Regions from separate parts of the Paucidesulfovibrio longus DSM 6739 genome, predicted to be linked through region 2. Evidence: riboswitches for the same ligand, from Rfam matches in the RefSeq annotation. Region 2 holds a riboswitch; each other region holds the start of a gene.
The links. A riboswitch is a leader RNA that binds a small molecule or an ion and turns the genes downstream of it on or off. The one in region 2 is predicted to bind thiamine pyrophosphate.

Region 1 (4,913 bases), on a different contig from region 2:
CCCGTTCCGGCGCGGATTTCGAGGATGATGTTCTTTTCATCCATGGGGTCGGTCGGAAGCAGCAGAATCTTGAGCTTTTCGGCAAGCTCTTCCACTCGTTCCTCTAATTCCGGAATCTCGGCATGGGCCATTTCCCGAATTTCAGGATCCTTGTCCCGGGCCAATTCCTTGTTGTCCGCGAGATTCTGCGAAACCGCCTTGTACTCTCGATAGACGTTCACGATCTCGCCCAGTTCGCTGTGCGCCTTGGTGACCTTGCGATAGCGTTCCTGGTCGTTGAAAATGGCGGGGTCGGCGAGCTGTTTTTCCAGCTCTTCGAATGCGACCTCGGTCTCATCCAATCTTGCGAACATTTAGGCGCCCTCCTCGGATATGGCGCATTGCAGGGCCGCAATGGCTACCTCGATCTGTGCGTCGTCCGGCTCCTTGGTGGTCAGCCCCTGAAGCAGCAGGCCGGGCCAGCAGAGCATGCGGCACATGAAATTCTTGTGGAACTTTCCGGAAAAACGAATCAATTCGTAGGAAAGGGAGCTGACGGGAATCATCAGCACCAGCTTGAGCCCCACGATGTAGAGATGCTTGAGCAGAAAGACCTGCGGCGACCAGATTCGCAGCAGCAAGGGAACGAGCACGGCAAAAAGGATGATGGACAGAGCCAGGACGAAGAGCAGGAAGGCCGTGCCGCAACGGGGATGCAGACGGCTGTAGCCGCGTGCGCTCTCCGGGGTCAATTCCGCGCCGCTCTCGAAGGTCCAGATGGTCTTGTGTTCCGCCCCATGATATTGAAATACGCGCCGGATATCGGGCATATAGGAGATCGCCAGGATGTAGCCGATGAACATGATCATCTTGAACAGGCCGTCCCAGGCATGGAACGAAAGCGCGTCCACATCTCCGCCGAGCCCCCACCATTCCATGACGATGGAGAAGAAGTGCGGCAGGACCACGAAAAGCCCCAGGGCGAAGGCCAGCGCAGCACCGAGGGTGAGCACGAGATGCCAGGTGGAAAGTCCGCTCGACTCCTCGCCCGTCTCCTCGTCTTCTTCCAGCAGGGCCTCGTTGGCCGACCAGTTCAACGCCTTGATGCCGTTGACCATGGTTTCCAGCAGCACGGGAAAGCCGCGCACGAACGGCTTTTTCAACCAGGGATGGTCGGTCAGCGAGAACCAGGGCCGCAGCTCGACCTTGATCTCTCCGTCGGGCCGCCGGACAGCGATGGCGAGACGGTCGCGGGCGCGCATCATGACGCCCTCGATTACGGCCTGTCCGCCCACCGAGATTTTCGGCGCAGCGCAGAGAAGACGAGTCAAATTCACGGGAACCTCACTGTGGAAAGACGTTCAGCCACCCACCGAGGATAATGTCTGCCCCGGAAAAGTAAAGCGCGCCGCATGGGGCCTCCCCACTTTTCGGACAAACAAGAAAACCTCCATTGGGTAAGCCCAATAGAGGCATTTCTTGCGGCCGAGGCCGAAGAAGAAGGCTAATTCTTTTCCTGCCCGAACTGCGCGTACTTCTTGCGGAAGCGGTCGATGCGGCCAGCGGTGTCCACAAAGCGCTGCTTTCCGGTGTAGAAGGGGTGGCACTGGGAGCAGATTTCAAGCTCAAGCTTCTCGCCCTTGGTGGTAAGAATCTCGGCTTCGTAACCGCAGTGGCAAGTGATCTTGGCCTTGTAAAGCTTGGGATGGATATCCTGTTTCATGACGGTCTCCTGTCATTGATTGCGTGAAGCAGAGCTATATATCCGCATGTCGCCCGTTTGGCAAGGGACATTCGGCATGCTCCAACATTTTTATACCCTGAAAAACGTCTTGGCCAGGCCGCGCACCGTCAAGTGCAGCAGACAAGTGCCCAGAATCGTGATCAGGGTTGGACCGACCACGAGTCCGTAGGGCTTCAGCTGATAATACAGCGCGACGCCGAGCGCAAGGCTCAAGGTCGCGGCGGGATCCCAGTCGGAATCGCGCCGATCCGTGCGCAAGATGAAGTAATCCGTCAGCAGCACGGCGATAAGCGGTGCGAAAATCGAGCCGAGCAGGTAGAGAAACCATTCATATTCCGTGATGGGCACGAACATGGCCAAAACCGTTCCCACGGCGGCGAAGAACACGGAGGTCCAGCGGCGGTCCAGTTTCGGGAAGACGTTCAGGGTGGAAACCGCGGCGGAATAGACGTCAAGAAACGTGGTCGTGATCGTGGACAGGCCGATGACCGCCAGGGCGGCCAGACCGAGATTGGCCGCGAGCATCATCCGTGCGGGGTCGAAGCTGCCGGAATGCAGCGCGCCAAGAATGCCGATGCCGTACATCCAGCAACTGCCGAAGAGATATCCCAGAAGCGGCGCCAGCCAGGAAGCCGTGCGCGACCGGGACATGGAAGTATAGTCGGCGATGAGCGGGAACCAGGACAGGGGCATGATGATGGCCATTTCAAAGCCGAAATGGAATTCGCCCGGCCCGGCCCCGCCCGACAGCGCTCCCGGACGGTTCAGGAGCACCCAGCTGAGAACGACCGTGAGCACCAGCAGCAGGCTCACCGCGACCATGTTCAGCCACTTGAAGCCGCGCACGCCGAGAAAGACCCAGAAGGCGATGCACGCCCCGACCACGGCGGAGAGCGCCGCCTGATGATCGAATCCCCACAGCTGCGTGGTCAGACTGTTCAAGGCGCCGCCGCCGAGCAGCACCATCCATGCGGTCCAGCCCAGAAGCTGGAGGACGTTGATGCCGGAAATGAGCCAGGATCCCTGGCGGCCGAACGAGATGCGCGTGGACATGATCGCGGGCAGGCGCTCGCGAAACCCGATCCAGCCCGCCAGCACGAGCAGCGAGGTTCCGGCGAGATGCCCCAGAACGTTGGCCCACATGGCCCGCTCAAGGCCGAGGTCGGCCAGCAGCCCGCCCGTGAGGATTTCGGCCACGGACACGGCCGCGCCGAACCAGAGAAAGAAGAGATTGGCAAAGGAAAGCTGTTGTTTGGACACGTAAAAAGCCCCTTTGGAGAAGGTATTCCAGGGGCACTGCGCGAAACGAGGTGCAAAGATTATCTGCGCCAAATTCCGTACGGCAGTGCGAACTGCTTCACGTTCGAAGGGTGTGATCTCAGCTTCGGTCCGACCGAAGCACCCCTATCGGCTGTTGTTTTGCCTAGCAGATCGCTCCTGCATGAGCAAGCGGGCCGGACGCGCCGTTCGAGACGCGCCCGGCCCGGATTCGGCGCGGGGAAGCACTACTTTTCGTTGAAAAGATGCACGTCCTGCTGCGGGAAGGGGATGGAAACGCCTTCTTCGTCGAACGTTTCCTTGATGGCCCTGATCAGGTCGAAACGCACGGCCCAGTAGTCGCCCGTGGCGACCCAGGGACGGACCACGAAGTTCACGCTGCTGTCGGCCAGCTCCGAAACCGCCACAGTGGGCGCGGGAGTCTCCAGGATGCGGGAATCCGCGGCGACCAGTCGCTCCAGAATGCCCTGGGCCTGGGAGATCTTGTCGCCGTAACCGATGCCCACGACCAGGTCGATGCGCCGCGTGTCGTTGGCGGTGACGTTGACGATGACGCCGCCCGTGATGCTGGAGTTGGGCACGTAGACCTTCTGGTTGTCCGGCGTGGCCAGTTCGGTGTTGAAGAGGTTCACGGCCTTCACCGTGCCGGACGTGCCGGCGACGGTGACATAGTCCCCGACGCGGAAAAAGCGGAAGAGGATCAGCATGACGCCGGAGGCGAAGTTGGACAGGGAATCCTTGAGCGCGAGGCCGACGGCCAGGCCTGCGGCGCCGAGTACGGCCAGGAAGGAGGTCACGTTGATGCCGAGTTGTCCGAGAGCGGCTATGCCGACCACGGTCAGAAGCATGTAGTGAATCATGTTGCGGGTGAAGCAGATCAACGTGTCGTCCACCTTGGCCTTCGACATGATCCGTCCGACCAGTGCGGCGACCTTGCGGGAAATCACGAGGCCGACATAGAAGATGACCAGGGCCACGACCAGCCGAATCCCGTATTCCCCGATCCAAAGCGACAGCATATGCAGCATGCTCTGCACGGTGCCAGCAATATCAAAACCAGCCATCAACGATCCTCCATTTGGGTTGAACAATGCGCAACGACGGTACTACGGTCCAAACCACTCCCGAAGAGCAATGCGAGACGATTTTTTCTAGCACACATTACGCGCACCGGGGAACAGGCAAATGCAACGGCGCAAAAAAAAGGCGGAAGCCGCAGCTTCCGCCTTAGAATTTTCTGGTCGCGCGAATTACACGCAGCCGGTGGGCTTGGGCAGGCCGGCCATCTTACAGGCTCCCTTGCCGGGGCCGGACGGGAACAGCTCGTAGATCTGCTTCAGCTTGAAGCCGGTGACCTTGGAGAGGATGCGCACCATCGGGGCGATGCCGTTTTTCTTGTAGTAGTCCTGCAGGAACTCGATGACCTTCTGGTGGTCGGGAGAAATCTCGGCGATGCCTTCCTGCTCCTTGACGTACTCGACCCAATCCGGGTTCCAAGTATCGAAGCTCTGCAGGAAACCGTCCTCATCGACCTCAAAGGATTTGCCCTTGAATTCAACAGTAGCCATATTCTTTCCTCCTGGTTGGTTGAATGCCTTTCGGCGCCAACTCCGCACCCGGCAACGAAGTCCGGGGCTGTTCCATATCCGATCAGCGACGATCCGTCGCTTGTCGACCATACGGTTCAATCATTGGAATAAATGCCCAGGCTCAAGATGTCAATACTCCGAACGGCAAAGCTCGACTACTCTCCGCCCAGCAGCTCTTCCAGATGCGGTTTGGCCCATTCCAGGGACGGGTCCATGCCCAGGGCGGTGCCGAGATAATCGACCGCTGCGGAGCTGTTGCCCATGAACTTGTGGCAGAGGCCCAGGTTGGCCAGATCCGCGGCCGAGCCGCTGTCGATGTCCAG
Region 2 (4,913 bases):
CCTTCTTCGCGCTGGCCGCCGAGGAAACCATGGACTGGGGAATGGATCTGATCCGCACCGGGGAACTCTCGCAGACGCTGCGCATCCCCTACCATTTCTTTGTTTTCGCCGCGGCCTTCGGCTGCCTGGCCATGGCCTTCGTCCTCTTCGTGGACTTCCTCAAAACCCTGCTCCCGCAGGAAATCCAGGGCTGACATGGATCCGACCAGCATCGGCCTCGCAGGCATCGTCCTGCTCCTGGCCGTCATCTTTCTCTTCCGCATTCCCGTGGGCTTCGCCATGGGCGTGCTCGGCTTCGCGGGCTACGCCCTGATCCTGAACATGAACGCGGCCCGCGCCATGCTCGGCACCGTGGTCTGGGACACCTTCTCCAGCTACGGGCTGACCGTGATCCCCCTGTTCATCCTCATGGGCCAGATCTGCTTCTACTCCGGGGTCAACGAGCGGCTCTACAAGACCGCCTACGTCTGGATGGGACAGATCCGGGGCGGCATGGCCATGGCCACGGTGCTGGCCTGCGGCGGGTTCGCCGCCATCTGCGGCTCGAACACGGCCACGGCCGCGACCATGAGCTCCGTGGCCCTGCCGGAAATGAAGAAATACGGCTACAGCCCGGTGCTCTCCACGGGCGTGGTGGCCGCCGGGTCCACCCTGGGCGTGGTCATCCCCCCGTCCGTGGTGCTGATCATCTACGGCTTGCAGGTCGGCGAGAGCATCGGCAAGCTCTTCTGGGGCGGCATGGTGCCGGGCATTTTGCTCCTGGCGCTCTTTCTGGGAACGGTCTGGGCGCTCTGCCTGCGCCACCCCGCCTGGGGCCCGGCCGGACCGCGCACCTCCTTCCTGGACAAGCTGCGTTCCCTGCCCGGCTCCCTGGAAATGATCGTGCTCTTCGGCCTGGTCATGGGCGGGCTCTTCGCCGGGCTCTTCTCGCCCACGGAAGTGGGCGCGGCAGGCTCGGCCCTGGCGCTCCTGCTCGCCGTGGCCACAGGCAAGATGACCGTGAGCAAGTTCATCCAGGCCCTCAGCGACACCATCAAGATATCCTGCATGATCCTGGTGATCATGATGGGCGCGGTGATCTTCGCCAAGTTCCTGACCATCGCCCGGCTGCCCACGGAAATCGCCGCCTTCGTGACCTCCCTGCCCGTGCCCGCCTGGACCGTGATCGTGCTCATCTGCCTGATCTACGCCGTGGGCGGCATGGTCATGGACGCCCTGGCCCTGCTCCTGGTGACCATCCCCATCTTCCAACCCGTGGTCCAGGCCATGGGCTACGACCTGATCTGGTTCGGCGTGCTCATCACCGTGGTCACGACCATGGGAGCCATCACCCCGCCCGTGGGCGTGAACACCTTCATCGTGGCCTCCATGGCCCAGGACGTGCCCATGCGGCATGTTTTCGCCGGGGTGAGCTACTTCCTGGCCTGCTATGCGGTCGTGGTCGCCCTGCTGATGATCTTCCCCGCCCTGGTGCTCTACCTGCCCGGCCTGATGTAGCCCGGCATGGTGCATGGCGGGCCGCAAGGCCCGCCGCACAAGGGTTCCGCACCCCGCAAAAAAACGCTTGCCTCCCCACCCGCCCCCTGATAGACCGCCCCTGTCCGGTTGGGGTGTCCCGCTCATCTGCGGGGCTGAGAGCACACCCATCGAACCTGCTCCAGTTCACACTGGCGAAGGGAACTCGGATTCCAAAGGGGGCCATTGGCCCCTCATCCATCTCCCTCTTTGTCAGAACGCTGGGGCGCGAACGTTTCGCGCCCTTTTTTGCGTACCCCCATCGGCGTCTTGCTCCGCACCGGCGGAGCCAACCTTATCTCGCTTAAGGAGGACGCTCATGAACCCGAATCAACCCAAACCCCTGGACGAACGCGTCATCACCGAGGCCATCGCGGACCGCTACTTCGCCAAGTTCAAGTCCTGCCTGGACCTGGACGTGGCCATCGTGGGCGGCGGCCCTTCCGGCCTGACCGCCGCCTGGAAGCTGGCTTCCGAAGGCTTCAACGTGGGCCTGTTCGAGCGCAAGCTGTCCCTCGGCGGCGGCATGTGGGGCGGCGGCATGACCTGGAACATGGTCGTGGTCCAGGAGGAAAGCCGCCACATCCTCGAAGAGGCGGGCGTGCCCGTGGAACTCTACCGCGACGGCTACTACACGGCCGACGCCGTGACCTGCACCACCACCCTGGCCTCCCGCGCCTGCGTGGCCGGGGCCAAGGTCTTCAACTGCACCACGGTGGAAGACGTCTGCATCCGCGAGGAAGCGGGCGGCAAGCGCGTGACCGGACTGGTCATCAACTCCTCGCCCGTGGAAATGGCCGGGCTGCACATCGACCCCGTGGTGCTCGGCTCCAAGTGCCTGATCGAGGCCACGGGCCACGCCACCGAAGTGCTCAAGACCCTGGTGCGCAAGAACGACGTGCGCCTGAACACGCCCTCCGGCGGCATCGAGGGCGAGCAGTCCATGTGGGCCGAGCGCGCCGAGACCACCACGGTGGACAACACCCGCGAGGTCTTCCCCGGCATGTGGGTCGCGGGCATGGCCGCCAACGCCACCTACGGCTCCTACCGCATGGGCCCCATCTTCGGGGGCATGCTCCTCTCCGGACTGAAGGTGGCCGAAGAGATCGCCAAACAGCTGCGCGGCTAGCGCGACATTCCAACAAGGGGGGAGCTTCGGCTCCCCCTGCTTTTGCCTGCCGCGCGAAACGCAGGGACGCCTTTGGCGTTGACGAAGGCCCCCGACCTCGGCGACCATGCGCCATGCCCGAACGACATCGCCCGAACCGAGCCGCCGCCGCGCCCGGCACCGGAAAGGAAGCGCCATGCCCGGCGTGACCACCCTGACCGTGAGCCGCGCCGAGGACGGCCAGAAGCTGCTGCAATACCTGGAGCGCCGCCTTCGGGGCGCTGTGCCGCGCTCGGCCATCCAGAAATGGATCCGCACCGGGCAGGTGCGCGTGGACGGCGGGCGCAAAAAGCCCTTCGACCGCATCGCCGAGGGGCAGCTCGTGCGCATTCCCCCCTACGACGCCCCGGCCCCGGAGGGACAGGAGCGCGGAAAGGACAGAAAGCCGGACGCGCTGGACGCCGGGAGCCGGACAGGGAGCCGCAAGCCCGCCCCTGGGCTGCGCGTTGTCCACGAGGACGACGACCTCGTGGTGCTGGCCAAGCCCGCGGGACTGCCCGCCCACGGCGGCACGGGCCACGACGATTCCGTGGCCGCTCGGCTGGCCGCCCGCCACGCGGGCAGCGACTTCGCCCCCACCCTGGCCCACCGCCTGGACCGCGACACCTCCGGCCTGCTCCTGGCCGCCAAGACCTACAACAAACTGCGCGAGCTGAACGACCTGATCGCCTCCGGCGGACTGCGCAAGACCTACCTGGCCTGGGTGCGCGGGCGCTGGCCCCACGCCGGGGAAATCACCCTGGAAGACCGTCTGGAAAAAAGCGGCGCCCCCGGAGAGGAGCGCGTCACCGCCGGGAGCGGCAAGGTCGCCCTGGCCAGGGTTCGGCCCCTGCTCCTGCCGGATGCGGACTGCGGGGAAAAGGGCGTCAGCCTTTTGGCCGTGACCCTGCTCACGGGCCGCACCCACCAGATCCGCGTGCAGCTCGCCGAGCGCGGCCATCCCATCGTGGGCGACCGGAAATACGGTCTTCAGGACGGTCGGAACGCCAAGAAAAACATATCGAATTCAGCGATGTATCTGCACGCCTTCCAACTCGTCCTGCCGGGTCTGGAGCTGCGCCTGCCGCCCCCCTGGCAGGGCCGCTACGCGGTCCCGGAACATATCCTGCATACTTTTCCGGCAGATAGGCAACCGGACCCTTCCGCGGCGCGCTGAGGCCGCCCGGTCCGTCCGCCGCGCCGTATCCGTTCCTCCAAAAAGGTCCGGAAGCTCATTGCGCGCGGTCCGTGATTGCGAGATACTGCGCCCTCCGTGCGCACCCCATTCACCCTTTTGGAGGAATCCCCGAACATGCCCCGCACGCTCTCCGCTCCGCTCCGCCTGCTCTGCCTGCTCTCTCTCGCCGTCCTTGCGGGCTGCAATCCCTACACGTCCGGATACAAATACGCCTCCGACCCCCGCGAAACCAGCGTTCTCGCCGGAGACAAGGCCATTTCCACGGAGATTCTGGCCCGCTTCGCGGACAACGAAGCGGTGGGCATGACGGACCTTTCCGCCTCGGCCTACGATGGGCAGGTCTACCTCGTGGGCGAATACCTGAACACCGCGCAGCTGGAAGCGGCCAAGCGCATCGCCGCCAAGGTCGAGGGAGTGCGTGGGGTCACGGTCTACGCCCGGCCCCGGTCCGAGCGCGAGGATTGCAGCGACCTCGCCAATCTCGCCCTGGCCCAGGAAGTGGGCGCGCGGCTGGTTGCCGACGACATCGTGCACGGATACAACGTGGACGTGAAGGCCCTTCAGTGCCGGACCATCGTGCTGCTCGGCCTCGTGGCCGATAAGGCCGAAATCGCCCAGGCCAAGGCCGTTGCCGCCAAGGTCCAAGGCGTGGACAACGTCGTTTCCTATCTCAAGGTCTACACACAACAGAACTAGAGGGAGTCGCCCATGCGCACCATCGCCAAATTTCTTTTCCTCGTCGCGGCCCTGGCCTCGCTCGCCGGCTGCACCGTCTACAAGGCCGCCATGGACGAACGCAGCCTCGGCCAGATCTACGACGACGAGCAGATCACCTTCCTGATCGACAAGGAACTGCTTGCGGACAAGGACGTCAACTACATGGACTACAAGGCCTTCACCTACCTGGGCCGGGTCTATCTCGTCGGCGAGTACGAGAGCGACACCCAGCGCAACAGGGCCATCCGCCTGGCCCGCGACGTGGAAGGCGTGCGCTCCGTGACCACCTACCTGCTGCCCAAGCAGGAGGTCGCCAACTGCGGCACCTCGGACCAG
Region 3 (4,913 bases), on a different contig from region 2:
GCTGGCGGGACTATGATCCCGATACGGGAAGATTCACCGCCCAGGATCCCATCGGAAACGCGGGCGGCGACCCGGACTGGTACGGGTATTGTCTGGATGATCCGGTCAATGGGCGGGACCCGGAGGGGTTGGATACGCGAGGACTCGGAGGAGGAGTCTCCCTTTCCGGTTTTGGCGGGAGTGTTGGTGGAAGCGTCATGGTTTCCGAGGATGATGAGGGCCAACGAGTTCTTGAAGGAAGTTTCGACTATGGGGCGTCCTCGGACTGGGGGGTATCCGCAACAACGACATACCAGCACAGCAACGCAAACAGCGTCCAACAGCATGATGGATACTCGACAAAAACCGGTGCGAGTGTTTCTATTCCAGGAACGCCCCTCTCCATTGGCGCGGAGCACATCGATGGCGGAAGCTACACAGGGACAAATTGCAATGGATCTTATTCGTTTAAAGTTGGGAGCGGTATGCCACAACCGCAATTACCAAAGAGCGCTTCCGTCAAGAGAGAAAGAACTTTTACGTTTAAAATCCCACAAAGGGATGACCGAGACGACATTGACCTTTGGTAAATCCCGTTGGGGGGGAATCCTGTGCGCTCGCGTTTGAGGGCTGAAATTCATTTTTACGCGATTCGAGTCTTACTTTCTTTTATGCTCCTGTTCGGAGTCATCGGAATTTTACATGCGATGTCATCATCTTCCGTGCCTTGGGTCTGCACAGGTGGTTTTTTGCTGCTCATTGTTCACATGGATCGTTTTGCCCTTCCTCTGGAAACATCCGGAACCATGCTGCGGCTAAACCATTTTTGGCATTACAGTCAGGTTGATATGCATTCTGTACGAAAAGCCGTGATTGTTCCTTCTTATGTTCTCAGTTTTTACTTTCATGGAGATGGAGCAGTTGCACTTTTCTTGAAGGAAAAAACGATTCCAGTTTTGGTGGCAACGGACGCAAGAAATAACCTGCTTACTTTTTTGAAAGACAATGGGGTAAATGTACAGTAGTTATCCTGTTGTCATAATCTCTGAACAGCCGCCCCGCATGGAAAATGCGAATCGGCTCTCCTGTCTCACGAAACTGGCTTCCGGCGCTGTTGGGGACGATTAAGGGGAACTCCCGTGGAGTTCCCCTTATTTGCTCTATATCTCCGATGCGGGTTAGCGCTGTACTGAATCCTCGGTTGCTCTCACCTCTCCACGTACATAGCCCAGGCATTGTCGTCAGAACGACCTACCCAAGTTTCGGAATACCAAGATGTTAGCCAAAGAAAATGAAAGTAAAAGCTGTGCATTCGCTGTCCATAGCCACCCCTCAGGCAGACATTGGGAAAAGACAGGAGTTGGCCAATGTCCTGTACTGCTGGACCGTTGGGTTGGTCGCGCGTTACCAGATACAAGGCGTTGAAATCCTACTGCATACGGTCCAGATTGGCAGCGCGCGCGTGGTTGAGTTTCCGACCGAAGGCAAGGCAAAGGAAATCCTGTACGACGCTTTCGGCAACGTGGTGAAGGACGGCAACCCGTATCTGCGTTCGCCCTTGGGATTTGCGGGCGGCCTGCACGATTGGGATACGGGCCCCACTCGGACATAGGGGCGCTTCGGCTGGCGGGACTCCCACATCTGAAATCAGAGCCCGACACCGGACGTTTCACCGCCCAGGATCCCATCGGAAACACGGGCGGCGACCCGGACTGGTACGGGTATTGCCTGGATGATTTGATCTGTTCGTGCGGACGAGTCGCAAGACGGCCCTGCGGGCCTTCTGTCCAGAAACGGCACTCTTCCGCCCAATCTTTCCGTGCGGGCCGAAGCTTTTCGCCACAGCGAACAATTACGGGGAACCCTCTCGGATTCCCCGTCTTCTTTCCATCCATCGGCGCTTGCCGATTCCTTACTGATTCAGCCGCTTGATGGCGCAGAACTCCCCGCACATGGTGCAGACGTCGTCCGTGCCGATCTCGCTCTGCTCGCGGTAGGCGCGGGCCTTGGCCGGGTCGATGCACAGCCCGATCTGCGCTTCCCAGTCCAGATTCTTGCGCGCCACGGACATGGCCCGGTCGCGCGCCATGGAGCTTTTGCGGCCGCGCGCCAGATCCCCGGCGTGGGCCGCGATCTTGGAGGCCACGGTGCCCTCGCGCACGTCCTCGGCCGTGGGCAGGCGCAGGTGCTCCGCCGGGGTCACGTAGCAGAGGAAGTCCGCGCCGTGCATGGCTGCGAAAGCCCCGCCGATGGCCCCGGCGATGTGGTCGTATCCGGCGGCCACGTCCGTGACCAGCGGGCCGAGAATATAGAACGGCGCGCCCCCGCAGAGGCTTTTTTGCAGGCGCATCTGCTCGGCGATCTTGTCCAGGGTCACGTGGCCCGGCCCCTCGATGATCACCTGCACGCCCTTGGCCCAGGCCCGGCGGGTCAGCTCGGCCAGGGTCAGCAGCTCGGCGGTCTGGGCGCAGTCGCCCGCGTCCGCGCCCGCGCCGGGGCGCATGCCGTCGCCCAGGGACAGGGTCACGTCGTACTCGGCGAGGATGTCCAGGATGTCGTCGAACTGCTCATAGAGCGGGGACTCGCGGTCGTTTTTGCGCATCCAGTCCACCAGGAAGGAGCCGCCCCGGCTGACCACGCCGAGCACGCGGCCCTGGGCGTTCATGGCGGCCACGGACGAGCGGGTCACGCCGCTGTGGATGGTCATGAAGTCCACGCCTTCCTCGGCCTGGCGGCGCACCGTGGCCAGGAAGTCGTCCGCGGTCATCTCGGCCATGTCCCGCCTGCTCGCGGAAAGCTCGAACGCGGTCTGATACAGGGGCACGGTGCCGACCATCACGGGCGAGCGTTCCAGCACGGCCCTGCGGATGCGGATCTGGTCCGGTCCCAGGGAAAGATCCATGACGGAGTCCGCCCCGGCGGCCACGGCGGCGTCGAGCTTGGCCAGTTCCTCGTCCAGGCTGGAACGGTAGGGCGAGGCCCCGATGTTGGCGTTGACCTTCACGGACGCGCCCAGGCCCACGGCGCGGGGCTGGGCCAGTTTGCGGCGGCTGTTGCCGGGGATGACGAGGGTTCCCTCGGCCAGGGCCGCGCGCACGGCTTCGGGTTCCAGCCCTTCCTGCGCGGCCGCCAGGGCCGTTTCCTCGGTGATCAGGCCGTCTTCGGCCATCTGCTTGCGGGTCTTTTGCGTGTGGATCATCAGCCCACCTCCATGCGGTTGCGGTTGGTGGGGCGGCTCGCGCACGGCCGCAAAAAAGCCGCTTCCTTTCAGGGAAACGGCAGCGGCGCGCACGCTCGGATATCAGCTCCCTTCGCCGGTATGACCCGGATCAGGTTCTAAGGGTATCCTCTCAGGCTCTCCAGCCACCCCTGCCTGCCCGATCCCTACTGCGCTGGCGGCGGGGCGTCAACCCGACCCGACAAAACCGGAAGCCTTTGCCGCTCAGCGCTCGCCGCAGAGCTTCATCCACCAGCAGGCCGCGAGGCCCCAGGCCGCGTTGGCTCCGGGGACCACGGCCAGGACCAGTTCGCCCTCGGCGATGGACGCGGGCGCGGTGTGCGGCTGGGGAATCAATCCGGCGAGCATGGCCGCCGTGGGAATCAGGGAGAGCAGCAGGCCTTTGAAGGTGGCACTCTGGCGCAGCCAGGGCGGCAGCAGCAGGAGCCCGCCGACCGCGCCCCAGGCGCAGGCTTGCCCCGCCCATTCCCAGCCCGGCCAGAACGCGGCGTCCACGCCGGTCTGGCGTTGCAGGATCAGACGGCACAGCCCGTAGGCCGCGCCGGACGCGGCCAGACCGCCCAGCGCCCCCCCGGCCAGGGCCGTGGAAAAACGCAGCGCCCAGCGCCGCACGAGCTGATGCAGAGACTGGAGCGGGGCCAGAAAGCCCTTGGCGTTCATGGGCGCGGCTCGACAAGGCCCAGAACCAGGCGCAGGCCCAGCACGGCGAAGATCGCGGGCAGCACGAGCATGGCCAGGGCCGTGACCAGGCTGACCATGTCCGTGGTTTCCCCTTCCAGGAGCAGCAGCGGCACTACGATCAGGATGGGCAGTTGCAGGGCCAGCCCGAGCCCGCCCAGCAGACGGGTCCGCAGGGGCGGGCCGGAACGTGGAGCTTCGTCCGCCTTTTCGGCGTCCGTGGCGAAATTTCGGTCCGCGTCCGGCGCGGCCAGCTTCCAGAGCAGCAACGCCCCGGCCATGGAAAGCATCAAGAGGATAGCCATGGGCGGGACGTTAGCGGCCCTGGGCCTCCTGGTCAACGATCCAGATGGTTTCCCGCGCGGCAACGCGCCCGGCGGGCAGCGGAGAGGCAGCGCCCTCCGTGCGCAGTGCTTCGGCCAGGGCTGCGGACTTGGCCGCGCCCGTGACCAGCAGCACGGCGCACGCCGAGGCGTTCAACGCGGCGAGGCTCAGACTGACGCGGTCCAGGCCCGCGGCCGCACCCGAATCGTGCGGCGAGCCGGGGTCCGGGACCATGGGAAGCTCCTCCACGGCCACGGCCCAGGCGTCCGGCGGATCGGGCCGCTCCAGGGCGGCGTGGCCGGGAAAAAGCGACGCCGTATGCCCGTCCGCGCCCATGCCCAGCAGGACCATGTCCAGGCCCTCGGCTTCGGGAAGAGCGCCGAACCGCTCCGCCATCAGCTCGTCGTAGATGGCCGCAGCCTGGGCCGCGCCCCGCTGGGCGGGAATGCGCAGAACATGCCGCCGGGGTATCTCCAGAGGCGCGAAGAGCAGTTCCTCGGCCTGCCGGAAATTGGAGAGCGGGCTGTCCGGGGGCGCGGCGCGCTCGTCCGCGAACCAGAAACGCAGGTCGCCCCAGGGCATCTGCGAGCGGAACGGCTCCCCGGCCAGGAGTTCGAAAAGGCGCCTCGGAGTCGAGCCGCCCGAAAGCCCCAGGTGGAATTCCATGGCCGGGTGCGCGGCCACCCTGTCGAGC

Region 1: linked by a shared signal. The riboswitch ahead of cytX (putative hydroxymethylpyrimidine transporter CytX) and the one ahead of G452_RS0116695 (sulfide-dependent adenosine diphosphate thiazole synthase) in region 2 are both predicted to bind thiamine pyrophosphate.
Region 3: linked by a shared signal. The riboswitch ahead of thiC (phosphomethylpyrimidine synthase ThiC) and the one ahead of G452_RS0116695 (sulfide-dependent adenosine diphosphate thiazole synthase) in region 2 are both predicted to bind thiamine pyrophosphate.

What each region holds. Positions count from the first base shown of each region.
Region 1 is NZ_ATVA01000013.1:366,206-371,118, forward strand. Features, by position in the region: gene prfA (peptide chain release factor 1) at 1-353, opposite strand, end outside; gene G452_RS0108835 (DUF1385 domain-containing protein) at 354-1,316, opposite strand; gene rpmE (50S ribosomal protein L31) at 1,484-1,702, opposite strand; gene cytX (putative hydroxymethylpyrimidine transporter CytX) at 1,793-2,983, opposite strand; TPP riboswitch at 3,040-3,139, opposite strand; gene G452_RS0108850 (mechanosensitive ion channel family protein) at 3,229-4,065, opposite strand; gene G452_RS0108855 (TusE/DsrC/DsvC family sulfur relay protein) at 4,252-4,569, opposite strand; gene G452_RS0108860 (YcaO-like family protein) at 4,746-4,913, opposite strand, start outside.
Region 2 is NZ_ATVA01000019.1:22,659-27,571, forward strand. Features, by position in the region: gene G452_RS0116685 (TRAP transporter small permease) at 1-194, shown strand, start outside; gene G452_RS0116690 (TRAP transporter large permease) at 196-1,497, shown strand; TPP riboswitch at 1,597-1,696, shown strand; gene G452_RS0116695 (sulfide-dependent adenosine diphosphate thiazole synthase) at 1,835-2,644, shown strand; gene G452_RS20150 (RluA family pseudouridine synthase) at 2,820-3,839, shown strand; gene G452_RS0116705 (BON domain-containing protein) at 3,975-4,556, shown strand; gene G452_RS0116710 (BON domain-containing protein) at 4,569-4,913, shown strand, end outside.
Region 3 is NZ_ATVA01000018.1:191,031-195,943, reverse strand. Features, by position in the region: gene G452_RS20110 (RHS repeat-associated core domain-containing protein) at 1-569, shown strand, start outside; gene G452_RS21610 (hypothetical protein) at 591-1,004, shown strand; gene G452_RS0116485 (RHS repeat-associated core domain-containing protein) at 1,271-1,591, shown strand; gene thiC (phosphomethylpyrimidine synthase ThiC) at 1,892-3,178, opposite strand; TPP riboswitch at 3,269-3,360, opposite strand; gene G452_RS20900 (hypothetical protein) at 3,422-3,877, opposite strand; gene G452_RS0116470 (hypothetical protein) at 3,874-4,200, opposite strand; gene pgl (6-phosphogluconolactonase) at 4,211-4,913, opposite strand, start outside.